DNA from 4 places in the Rhizobium sp. Root149 genome. Region 1 is predicted to be linked to each of the others. Evidence: predicted binding sites of a transcription regulator. Region 1 holds the regulator's gene; each other region holds the start of a gene.

Evidence for each region. Region 1 encodes LexA, which represses DNA repair genes until DNA is damaged. Its sites were predicted from a motif close to TGTTCNNNNTGTGTTCNG; they were not measured.
Region 2: a site for LexA is predicted at 1,780-1,797, ahead of ASD54_RS08525 (UvrD-helicase domain-containing protein). Genes of this name have one in related genera too.
Region 3: a site for LexA is predicted at 1,235-1,252, ahead of ASD54_RS04155 (ATP-dependent helicase). Genes of this name have one in related genera too.
Region 4: a site for LexA is predicted at 1,750-1,767, ahead of rmuC (DNA recombination protein RmuC). Genes of this name have one in related genera too.

Annotation. Positions count from the first base shown of each region.
Region 1 is NZ_LMGD01000012.1:617,057-620,197, reverse strand. It holds gene ASD54_RS09835 (hypothetical protein) at 24-590, opposite strand; gene ASD54_RS09830 (VOC family protein) at 619-1,539, opposite strand; gene lexA (transcriptional repressor LexA) at 1,626-2,351, shown strand; gene ASD54_RS09820 (ComEC/Rec2 family competence protein) at 2,345-3,141, opposite strand, start outside.
Region 2 is NZ_LMGD01000012.1:334,937-338,077, reverse strand. It holds gene ASD54_RS08535 (efflux RND transporter permease subunit) at 1-358, opposite strand, end outside; gene ASD54_RS08530 (efflux RND transporter periplasmic adaptor subunit) at 355-1,602, opposite strand; gene ASD54_RS08525 (UvrD-helicase domain-containing protein) at 1,840-3,141, shown strand, end outside.
Region 3 is NZ_LMGD01000002.1:113,054-116,194, reverse strand. It holds gene ASD54_RS04160 (BA14K family protein) at 287-961, opposite strand; gene ASD54_RS04155 (ATP-dependent helicase) at 1,300-3,141, shown strand, end outside.
Region 4 is NZ_LMGD01000020.1:388,029-391,169, forward strand. It holds gene ASD54_RS14005 (ribokinase) at 1-479, opposite strand, end outside; gene rmuC (DNA recombination protein RmuC) at 529-1,716, opposite strand; gene def (peptide deformylase) at 1,840-2,352, shown strand; gene fmt (methionyl-tRNA formyltransferase) at 2,403-3,141, shown strand, end outside.

The DNA of each region.
Region 1 (3,141 bases):
ACCACTGGAAATGGATGCCACTCTCACCTCGTTCGATCGAGCAGCAAATGGTGCGTATAGGTCTCGATAACGAAGCTGAAGGGCATCGAATCCGGCTTGTGCAGGACCGCGTGATGTCGAAGAACGAAGTACGGCATGGGTTCTGGTGGACACCAGAGGATTTCGCTCTGCAATGTTCTCCGAGTAAACTGTAAAGCCTGCACGACCCGGCCAAACGGCACATTTGTTTGAGCCAAACACTCTTTCATCTGGATGGTCAGCGCGTCTGGCCGATACCAGTTGTGAGCCTCGGAAAGAACCAGTCCATCGCGCATCAGCTGAACCTTGCGATACTCGATTTCTTCGCCGTCGCTTAACCCGAGAGCGGCCACAAAATAGGTTGGAGGCAATGCCACTATCGAGTCAACGCGCTTCGCATAGCTTCTCTCACGCAGCGAGAAACCTCGCAAATCGCACCAGACATCGAGTGCCTGTGTTGCGCTGTTATATTGCATGAGATGCTGATCAAGCTCTTCAACCCGGAGGAGCGACGCACCCTTCGCAGCCACGGTCGTTGATATCGGGAGCGTCTTGACTTGCGCAGGGTTCATCTCGCAACGACCTTGTCAATCGTAAACATCAGGCTTGGACAAATTCCACAATGCATCCCTGTCCTTGCGCCGGCGCGATGATAAGGCGCTCGCCGCTGCTCTCATGCGGAATTGATGCTTCTTGTAGCGCGGCGCGGGTTTCTGCAATGTTCCTGACGCGGAACCGAATGCCGATCCCGCGGAGACCTGTGGGATACCTTGGAGTGTGGTCTAATTCGGGGGCAATTTCCATCGCGACCTCGACGTCACAATTGCCCAGCGGGAACACATGCTTGTGATCCTTTGCCTGCGCGTGAACGCCAAGCATCGTTGCCAGATTTTCAATTCCCTTGGGCGCCTCTGCGGCGAGGAAGAGAGCGCCAAGTCCGAGCGCACCATTTCTATGCTCTACGGACGGCCCCGCAGTTGGTAATGCCGCATTCACTCGTTGGCACGTGAAAGCGAAGAAGCTCGAGGAATCGAGATCGGCAAAGGCCAGTCGAAAGCTGGCAACCGAAGCGCTACCGTTCTCATCAACGACCGTACGCGAAAAGTCCAGGCGATTCCCGGCGCTGATCCCGGATTGCCGGAAGCGTTCATCATCCGTCACCGCATCCGTCGAACGCAAAACAAAAGCAGAAAAACCTTCACGAGCTCCGGCTTGCCGAAACGTACGATCTTTTTCGACGAAGCAGTTTCCTGCAGTAATGCTCTGGCCTGCGAGAGCCTCATCTTGAACGGCAAGTGGCTCAAGATAGGTTCCGTCGCTGAAAAAGACACAGGCATTGGACGTGCCGAAAGGATGGAACGCGTCCGGCGCCACGGTAAAGCCAAGCTCCTGCCAACGCTTGCGCGCGCCAACCAGCGATTCGACCGGCAAGACCAGATGATCGATGTTCGGAGTAGTCAAAAAAGAAGCTCCTGTCGGTAACACGGCCTGCAACCCACCATTATCCATGTGTTTCTGCAAGCTATATTTGCCGTGAACCTCTTGCGGAACACATATGGAACAGATAGTGTCTGTTCTGGATTTGTTTCCCAACAGGATGACGACGCATGTTGACACGTAAACAGCAGGAACTGCTTCTTTTCATTCATGCACGGATGAAGGAGTCGGGCGTGCCGCCGTCATTTGACGAGATGAAAGATGCTCTGGATCTCGCCTCCAAGTCGGGAATTCACCGCTTGATCACTGCTCTTGAAGAAAGAGGCTTTATCCGTCGGCTGCCCAACCGCGCCCGGGCGCTGGAGGTTATCAAGCTGCCCGAGCCCTTCGGTGCAACGCCTGCGACACCCAAACGCGGCTTTTCGCCAAGCGTCATCGAGGGATCGCTTGGCAAAGTGCAGCCGCCTTCACCTGCTCCGGTGCAGTCAAAACCCGCAGAAGAGGATAGCCAGTCCGCATCGGTTCCTGTCATGGGGCGCATCGCCGCTGGCGTGCCGATCTCTGCGATTCAGAACAATACCCATGCCATCAGCGTTCCATTGGAAATGCTTGGGCCGGGAGAACACTACGCGCTCGAGGTCAAGGGTGATTCGATGATCGAGGCAGGGATCCTGGACGGCGACACCGTAATCATTCGAAACGGCACGACAGCCAGCCCCGGCGATATCGTCGTAGCACTTGTGGACGACGAGGAAGCGACGTTGAAGCGTTTTCGCCGCAAAGGCGCATCGATCGCGCTCGAAGCTGCGAACCCCGCTTACGAAACGCGCATCTTCCCGCCAGACCGTGTCAAGGTACAGGGCAAGCTGGTGGGCCTCATTCGGCGCTATCACTGAACCCGAAGTCGACGGATAGTCTCGTCGTCCAACGGCTGGAATGTGTTGGTTCGCCAGTCGTAGAGACGGTGCAACTGCCAAGGTCTTTCGTTGCCCTGAAGCGCAGACTCCAGCATCCAGGAACCTGGATGAGGCTGACCGTTAAACCAAATTTCAATGGAGCCTGTCTGCTTCAGTTTTGAACCCGTCAGGAGCAACGCACCAGAGCGGCATTGTGTAAAGGGCGAGCCGGATACGACGACGATGTCAGACTTATCGCACGCATATCCTGTGAGGCGTGTGTCACTCACGATCGTAACTCTGGCACCTGATGGACTGCGTCCGATGCAAATCAGATTTTTGACGCAAGAGAAGCGCGGCATTTGAAGCGGCGGCAAACGGTCTATTGCCAATGCTATGTCGATGAGCGCGATCTCTTTGCTCGTCAATACATGACGCGGTGTCTTCCCTGAAACCGTTCCTGTTACTGGCCCGTTTGATTCTGGTGCCGCCTCGCGCTTACCCAGATCTACCCTCGTCACGACCGGCATCACGAGTTCCTCAAGGCCCAGCGCGTTCTTCCATTGTTTGAATACGAACTCGGATGGTCTTTCCGTCGTGACGGATGCCGACGTCCCACTTAAGAGCGCCGCCATTCTTCCATCCTCTGCAATTATGAGATCGGGTCTGGACGGCTCCATCAGTCCGTTGACACACACTGAAGCCACAAGAATGACGAGGCCAAACCATCGCAGTCGTGTCCGCAAGAGCGAGAAGATGATGAGACCGGCGGTGGCAACAGGCAAAAGCC
Region 2 (3,141 bases), 280 kb from region 1:
CGGCAACGGCAAGATCAACCGTGTCGTTGAACTCCATGGTTACGCGGCTGGCACCGAACTGCGATTCGGAAGACAGGGCCTTCAACCCGCTGACGCGGGCGACAGCGCCCTCTATGACCTGTGTCAATTCCTGGTCAACGGTCTGGGGCGAAGCACCTTCGTAATCGGTCCGAACAGTAATGACCGGCTGATCAACATCAGGGAGTTCGCGAACTTCCACGCCGACGAAGGCGGCCAGACCGGCCACGACCAGAAGCGTATTGATAACTGCCGCCAGGATAGGGCGGCGAACGAACAGAGCCGTGAAGGTGGATTTTGCATCCTCTGCCTTCATGTCGTGCTGATCCTTGCTGCTCATCGGGTCGCTGCCTCCGCCACGCGCTGGGGCTCGCCCTGAATGCGAACCGGCTGGCCTTCACGAACACGCTGCAAACCTTCTGTCACGATCCGGTCATCCGGCTTCAGGGGTGCCTGCACCAGAACGGTATCCGGATTGCGCTGGATGACACTGACGCGAACCTTCTGCGCCTTGCTATCGGCTACCTTCCAGACGAAGGCACCTTCGGCATCCCATTGAACCGACAGGGGGTCCACGGCCGGATAGCTTTCACCGGCGAACCGCATCGCCACCTGGAAGGACATGCCCGCACGCAGCAGATCCGTTGGATTATCGATACGGCCACGAATGCGCACGGTACGGCTTGCAGCATCCACGCGGTTGTCCACGGAGTCGATCACGCCCTTGAACACCTGTCCCGGGCGGCTGACGGAGGTTGCTTCGAAGGAAGCACCCGTTTCGATCTGGGTGATGAAGCGTTCCGGCGCGTAAAAGTCGACGAGGATCTCGGAGCGATCGTCCAGCGTCACGATACTTGTCTGCGTCGTAACGTTGTCACCGACATTCGCCGGGACGATTCCTGCCACACCATCGATCGGCGCGGTGATTTCCCGCCGCTTGAGGTTCAACTGCGCCGTGCTCAGCGCCAGCTTGGCGGCCTCTTCGGCAATCTGCGCATCCAGCGCATCAAGACGGGTCACGCTTTGGAGGTTCTTGTAAGACGCAGCCTTCTCGACCGCACTCCTCAGCGCTACCTGCGCCTTGTCGCGCTCGATCAACTGCTCGTCATCATCGAGGCGAGCGAGAACCTGACCCTTGGTAACCTTTTGACCTGCCTTGACGAGAATTTCGTCAATCGTGCCGGTTGCCTGCGGCATCACCACGACGGACTGGATGGCAACACCGCTGCCAATGGCTGTCAGCCGATCATTGATCGTGGCTGTCACGACGGGGCGAACGGCAACGAGCGTGGCCCGTTGACCTCCGCCTTGGCCTCCCGCTTGACCTCCCCCTTGGCCTCCACTCTGGCCAGCGCCCTGACCCTGCCCTGCCCCTTGGGCAGCACCCTGGCCGTTTCGCGCGGGGTTGTCAGATTGAGCCGTTTTCTGCGCGTCTATCGCTGCCGGCTGGATCAGACCCACCAGACGCGCGGGCACACCCATTCCAACGAGACTTCTTGCCGCATCGGCGCTGACAAAGATCCACAGACAGAGCCCCGCGAACAGCACGACAATACTGAGGAGCAATTGCTTCCAGATGCGCATTCAGTCACTCCGGTTGAATTGAAGACGTTATCAAGTATCGCGTTCTACGGTTGGTTAGACAACGCTGGATTACCAATCTTGCCAAATTGTAACCTGACGGAAACTCACGGAATCGTGAGCCGAAAGCCACAGGATACGAATATGCATATTGATGCCATTTCTCATCTGGCGCATCACTGGAATAAAACCAGAACGTAGCCTATGGCCTTGTGCTTCCGGAATCATTAGATTGCGCTGATGACGAACAGTTTCGATGACATTCCGTTCTTCGATGAAGAACCGGATCACGGCTCCCGCCGTTCCAAGCCCCCTGCTCCCTCTACGGCAGCGCCCGGCAGCGGCCTGGGCATTGCGGCGCGTGCCATGGCCGCACGCGACCAGAGCCGCCCGGCCCCTGACTATCTTGGCGGCCTGAACCCGGAGCAGCGGGAAGCAGTCGAATCGCTTGATGGGCCCGTTCTGGTGCTGGCCGGTGCGGGCACGGGCAAGACTCGCGTCCTCACCACGCGCATTGCCCATATCCTTGCGACCAATCGCGCCTTTCCAAGCCAGATCCTGGCCGTGACCTTTACCAACAAGGCTGCGCGAGAAATGAAAGAGCGCATCGGCGTCCTCGTCGGCGGTGCGGTCGAAGGCATGCCGTGGCTTGGCACTTTCCACTCGATCGGCGTGAAGCTTCTACGGCGTCATGCAGAGCTTGTCGGCCTTCGCAGCGACTTCACCATTCTGGATACGGACGATGTTATCCGTCTGATTAAACAGTTAATTCAAGCAGAAGGCCTGGATGACAAGCGCTGGCCTGCGCGCCAGTTCGCAGGCATGATCGACGGCTGGAAAAACAAGGGGCTGACGCCGAAGGATATTCCCGAAGGCGATGCGCGCGCCTTTGCCAACGGCAAGGGTCGCGAACTTTATGCCGCCTATCAGGCGCGACTGAAGACACTGAATGCCTGCGATTTCGGTGACCTCCTGCTGCACCCGATCGATCTATTCCGCCGCAATCCGGATGTGCTGAAGGACTACCATCAACGCTTCCGCTACATTCTGGTGGACGAGTATCAGGATACCAACACCGCCCAATATATGTGGCTGCGGCTTCTGGCACAGCGCCCGAAGGATGTGCCGCAAAACGTCTGTTGCGTCGGTGACGACGACCAGTCCATCTACGGTTGGCGTGGCGCTGAAGTGGATAACATCCTGCGTTTCGAGAAGGATTTTCCCGGCGCGAAGGTCATTCGCCTTGAACGGAACTATCGCTCTACCGAGCATATTCTCGGCGCCGCAGGACACCTGATTGCGAACAATGAAGGTCGCCTCGGCAAGACGCTTTTCACGGAACGCACCAATCCCGATGACGAAAAGGTGATCGTCCACGCGGCCTGGGACTCGGAAGAAGAAGCCCGTGCCGTGGGCGAAGAGATAGAGCAGCTTCAGCGCAATAAGCACAAGCTGAACGACATGGCCATTCTCGTTCGCGCTTCCTTCCAGATGCGCGAGTTCGAAGATCGATTCGTGACCCTCGGCCTTAACTACCGGGTT
Region 3 (3,141 bases), on a different contig from region 1:
CAATAGCAGCCAGCACGGGAAGCGTTGGCTAGGCGTCGAGAACAGCTGTGTAGTTCCCCTCACCCGCTCCGCCGAACCAGCTCCCGCCAAAAAGCCTCGCCTCGACTGCAAACCAGAAGCTTGTTTTGCTGGCGGGCCGGATCATCACCTGATGTTCTTGGCCGGGTTTTCGCTGCTGCGCTTCCACCGACTTGTTGTCGCGTCTGTTTAAGATTGACATCAAGCAGACAAAGCGAATGTCATTCAGTTTGGAGGATTTGGCTACTGCTGGGTCACGGATTTCCGTCTACTGACAAAGCCGGCGAGCCCCGCCACCATAAGGCTGATACGTATTATCTTCCATACGGTAGGAGCGATATCGCGCGGCGCAGGAGGCAACGTGCTCCGCATCGACAACATCTCCACTGCCATCGTTCATTGCCATCTCGGCCGGCAAGGCATCCAAGCTGTCCTGTTGTGTCTCAAAGCTGTCGCTCCCATTCGGTGCCGGCGAAATAGGATTTGCCTCCTCAGTCTGAGGGTTCGCAGCCTGTTGAGTGAAAGGGGACACGCACTCGCGGCGACCGCCGCTGAAAGGTGTGTAGCTGTTATCCCTTGGCCGATAGGAGCGGTAACGTGATGAGCACCAGTCAAGGTGCGCTTCGCTCAGTTGCGGCTCCTCCGGTTCACCGAGCGCCCGAGGCGCGATGGCACCGGTCACCCCCCTGTCGAGGGTCCGGCTCATCTGATCGTCTGCAGCCGTGGCCACCATATCTTCAGCAACTGTGACGCCTGGACCACGCTCAAGATTGACCGCGGCAGTATTTACTCGCACGGGGTGGTCGGTCCATAAGATCTGATTGCCCGTAAGATGTTGCTTATCGGATCGAGCCGAAAAATAACCAGCAGAAATCACGAGCCCGGCAACGAAAGTGATGACGGATAGACCAAGACCACCAAGGATCGCGAGAACCAGTTTCATGAGAGCCTCCAGCATAGTCGCTCGAAAATGCGTCAGAATTGAACTGGTTCCCCAAGAGCAGCGATACAATCGGAAGACCGCCGACAGTCAGTTGCATCCCGTCTAGAAATCTCAGCTTTCCTGCGGTCCTCCTTCAACGAATTGCAGTGGCACCGGCGACTATGGCGGTTATCGAGGTTGAGTTTATTCGCGCGGATAACTTGCGCAGATTATTCAGTCGCCGTCCTTGCTCATTCGCTCGAACACGGTTCACAGACTTGGTTAATACTAGTATGTTCTTTTTTCGTTCCATCTGATAAGAGACGCTTTTCCTACCCGTTGAGCTTGCGTGGGGACCGATGACTGCTGCCTATCTCGAAAAACTGAACGACCGCCAGCGTGAGGCTGTTGAACATGGCGTAGGCCTGCCAGACGCTGGTATCGGAGGACCGCTGCTGATCATCGCCGGTGCTGGTTCGGGCAAGACCAATACGCTGGCCCATCGCGTCGCGCATCTCATCGTGCACGGCGCAGATCCCCGCCGCATCCTGCTGATGACCTTCTCGCGCCGCGCCGCCACCGAGATGGCTCGTCGCGTCGAACGGATCTGTCGCCAGGTGCTGGGTGACAATGCCGCCATCATGACCGACGCACTTGCCTGGTCCGGCACCTTCCATGGCATCGGCGCGCGGCTTATCAGGATCTATGCCGAGCAGATCGGGTTGAATGCCGACTTCACCATCCATGATCGCGAAGACAGCGCCGATCTCATGAACATCGTCCGACATGATCTCGGCTTCTCCAAGACCCAGAACCGCTTTCCGACCAAGGGCACCTGCCTGGCGATCTATTCCCGCGTGGTCAATTCCGAGAGCAGCATCAGTGAGGTGCTGAAGTCAGCCTTTCCCTGGGTGCTCGAATGGGAGAGCGAGCTCAAGCAGCTCTTTGCAGGCTATGTCGAGGCCAAGCAGGCGCAGAACGTGCTCGATTACGACGATCTCCTGCTCTATTGGGCGCAGATGGTTTCCGATCCCGGCATCGCTGACGATGTCGGCGGCCGTTTCGATCATGTCCTGGTCGACGAATATCAGGACACCAATCGCCTGCAGTCCTCCATCCTCATGGCGCTGAAGCCTGGCGGTCGTGGCCTGACCGTGGTCGGCGATGACGCCCAGTCGATCTACTCGTTCCGCGCCGCCACCATCCGCAACATCCTCGACTTTCCCGATGCCTTCTCGCCGAGACCCGCCGACGTCATCACGCTCGATCGCAACTACCGCTCTACCGCCCCTATTCTGGCCGCCGCCAATGGTGTCATCGATCTCGCCCGCGAGCGCTTTACCAAGAACCTATGGACCGACAGGCAGTCCGAACAGCGCCCCGTTCTGGTGACGGTAAAGGACGAGGCGGATCAAGCCGGCTATATCGTCGAGCAGGTGCTGGCCAATCGCGAGGTCGGCGTACCGCTTAAGCAGCAGGCCGTGCTGTTCCGGGCGTCCAACCACAGCGGCCAGCTCGAAGTGGAGCTGACCCGGCGCAACATCCCCTTCGTCAAGTTTGGTGGGCTAAAATTCCTCGACAGCGCGCATGTCAAGGACATGCTGGCAGTGCTGCGTTTCGCCCAGAACCCGCGTGACCGCGTTGCGGGCTTTCGTCTCCTGCAGATGCTGCCGGGTATCGGGCCTCAGACGGCCGCCCGCATCCTAGATACGATCGCCGCCGACCCCGAACCGCTGTTGTCATTGATGGAACTCCCTCCCCCGCCAAAGAGCGGCGAGGACTGGCCGAACTTCACAACACTGGTGTCCGCCCTACGCAAGTCCGAAGCGGGTTGGCCTGCGGAGATCGGGTTGGCGCGAGCCTGGTATGAGCCGCATCTCGATCGCATTCATGAGGATGCGGACACAAGGAAGGCCGATCTTCTTCAGCTTGAGCAGATTGCCGCAGGCTACGCCAATCGTGAGCGCTTCCTCACTGAACTGACGCTCGATCCGCCGGATGCCACCAGCGATCAGGCGGGTGTACCCCTGCTCGACGAGGACTATCTGATCCTCTCCACCATCCATTCTGCGAAGGGCCAGGAATGGCGCTCGGTCTTCATGCTCAATGTCGTCGATGGCTGCATTCCATCCGATCTCGGAACCGGCACGACGGCGGAGCTGGAGGAAGAGCGTCGGCTGCTCTATGTCGGCATGACGCGC
Region 4 (3,141 bases), on a different contig from region 1:
TTGAAGATGGTGGTGGTTCCTTGCGTCTTGGCAAGACGAAACGCAGTTTCGATCGCGCCTGCGGGCACTTCCATCTGCATCATCAGGATGTCCCGTTCCGACAGCAGGCCAACACTTTTCTCTGCGTCCTCTGCAGAAACAGCCCCGTTGGCGCCGGGCACGACCGCGATCATGTTCTCGCCATCACCGCCCACGAGAATGATGGCTGTTCCCGTTGGGTCGGAAACCGGGCGCACCGTATCCAGTAGCACGCCTGCTTCCTTCAGCAAGGCGAGCGCGGGTTCCGCAAAGCCGTCCTCACCCACGGCACCCGCCATGCGAACAGTGCTGCCTGCACGCCGCGCCGCCAGTGCCTGGTTCGCGCCCTTGCCGCCAGCAGCTGTTGTGAAGCTTTGTCCCGCAACGGTCTCGCCCGGTTTCGGCAAACGGGTGGTGGTGGCGATGAGATCCATGTTGATGGAGCCGAAAACGGTAATCATGATATGTGCCTGTCGTGTCGAACTGTTTTGAAGACACTGCCCGACAGCATCAATCCTCGTCAACCACCCTCAGCTTCAGCATCCCCGTTCTGCTTTCAACGCTTTTCGGTTCCACCGTCGTTGCTTCGGCTGGAGTTGATTCGCGCGCCAGGTCGAGAGAGGCAATGCGATCTCCGCGGCGGACAAGCTTGTCGGAGGAGGTCAGGATCTGCTCCACGTCCTTCTGCGCCGCCGCGAAGTGTGATTGCAGTTTTCGCGTCCGCTCATCCAGACGACCGAGATCGTCCATCAGGCTTGCGACTTCGCCCTGGATGAGATGGGCCTGCTCGCGCATACGCTGATCCTTCAGCACAGCCTGAATGACCTGAATGGACAACATCAGCAAGGAAGGGGAGACTATGACGATGCGCGAACGTTGCGCCTTCGCGACGCACGCCTCGAAGTGCTCGTGAATTTCGGCAAAGATCGACTCGGAAGGCACGAAAAGAAAGGCCGTCTCCTGTGTTTCACCTTTGAGGAGATATTTTTCCGCGACATCGCTGATGTGCTTTTCCAGATCACGACGGAATTGTTGTGCTGCGACCTTGCGCAGGTCCGGCTGTGTGGCGTCCCGGAATGCATGCCAGGCTTCCAGCGGAAACTTGGCATCGATTACCAGCGGCGGAGTGTCGTTTGGCATGTCAATCAGACAGTCGGGCCGCATTCCATTCGAAAGGGTCGCCTGGAATTGATAGCTGCCCTTCGGCAAGGCATCGGCGATGATGGCTTCCATCCGGCCCTGCCCAAAGGCGCCGCGGGTCTGCTTGTTGGAAAGAATGGCCTGCAGGCCAACGACGTCCTTTGCCAATGTCTGGATATTGTTCTGCGCCGCGTCGATGACTGCCAGACGTTCCTGCAATTGCCGAAGGTTGTCGTGCGTAGACTTGGTCTGTTCGACGATGCTGCTGCCAAGCCGATGGGCCATGCCATCCAGACGCTGGTTGACGGCGCGATTGAGCTCCGCCTGCCGCAAGCCGATGGCTTCTGTCATCGCGGAAACGCGTCCCTGCATCTCCAACTGCGCCCGCATCAGTTCCGCAAAACGCTGATCCAATGCCTCTCCGCCTCCGGACCGACGGGCTTGTAAGAGCCAGAACAGCAGCGCGAGCACAGCCACTCCTAGCACGATGAGGAGAGTGCTGTTGCTTTCAACGAGCTGCATGAAACGGTCTGTATTCGAAAAGTCTTGGCTTTGCATGACCGGAAGCTAGCCCAACCGTGTCCAGATAGGAAGATCAAAACAAGAACAAATTGCATTTGCGTTCCTTTTGACGCGTGCAGGGATGTTCCATCTTGCAAAAAGATCGGCTATGGGAGGCGCATGACGATCAAGCCGCTTATCATTCTTCCCGATCCTCTTCTGCGTCAGGTTTCCCAGCCGATCGAGCAGGTGGATTCCGACGTTCTCAAGCTTGCTGATGACATGCTGGAGACCATGTATGACGCGCCGGGCATCGGCCTGGCCGGGATCCAGATTGGCGTTGCGCGCCGCATTCTCGTGGTCGACGTCTCGCGCGAGGATGAGGAAAAGAAGCCGATCGTCATCATCAATCCCGAGATCGTCAGAAGCTCGGACGAGCGCTCCGTTTACGAAGAAGGTTGCTTGTCGATCCCTGAATACTATGCGGAAGTCGAGCGTCCTGCGGCAGTGACGGTCAAGCATGTCGGTCGGGACGGCAAGGAGCACCTGCTTGAGGCTGATGGCCTGCTGGCAACGTGCCTTCAGCATGAGATCGACCATCTGAACGGTGTGCTCTTCATCGATCATATCTCGCGGTTGAAGCGTGAAATGGTCATCAAGAAGTTCACCAAGGCTGCCAAAGCCAAGGTTTGAGCGCGCACGGCGCTGATCTTCAATACGTACCGGTCAGGATGGAGGTCTGAATGGCTCTTCGCATCATCTTCATGGGGACGCCGGATTTTTCCGTGCCGACTTTGAAGGCTCTGGCCAAGGCGGGTCATGAGATCGTTGCCGTCTACAGCCAGCCGCCTCGTCCGGGTGGCCGGCGTGGCTTGGATCTTCGAAAATCCCCCGTCCATCAGGCTGCGGAAGAACTGGGCATACCGGTCTTCAACCCGGTCAACTTCAAGGATCCTGAAGATCGGCAGATATTCCGGGCCTTGAATGCCGATGTGGCTGTCGTTGTCGCCTACGGGCTTCTGCTGCCGGTCGAGATCCTCGAGGGTACGAGGCTTGGCGCCTATAATGGCCACGCGTCGCTTCTTCCGCGCTGGCGTGGTGCAGCGCCCATTCAGCGCGCAATCATGGCCGGGGACGCAAAGACCGGCATGATGGTGATGAAGATGGAAAAGGGGCTGGATACGGGCCCTGTCGCGCTGACGCGCGAGGTCGCAATTGGCGCGACCATGACCGCAGGCGAACTGCACGACATCCTTATGGAGCAAGGCGCAGAGGCCATGGTGGAAGCCATGGCTAAGCTGGAAGATGGGAATCTGCCGCTGGTTACCCAGTCGGAGGATGGCGTTCTCTACGCCTCCAAGATCGACAAGAGCGAAACCCGCATCGATTTCACGCGCCCAGCCATTGAGGTGCACAACCACATTCGTGGTCTTTCGCCGTTTCCTGGCGCATGGTTCGAGGTTGAACTGGGCGGCAGGCCGG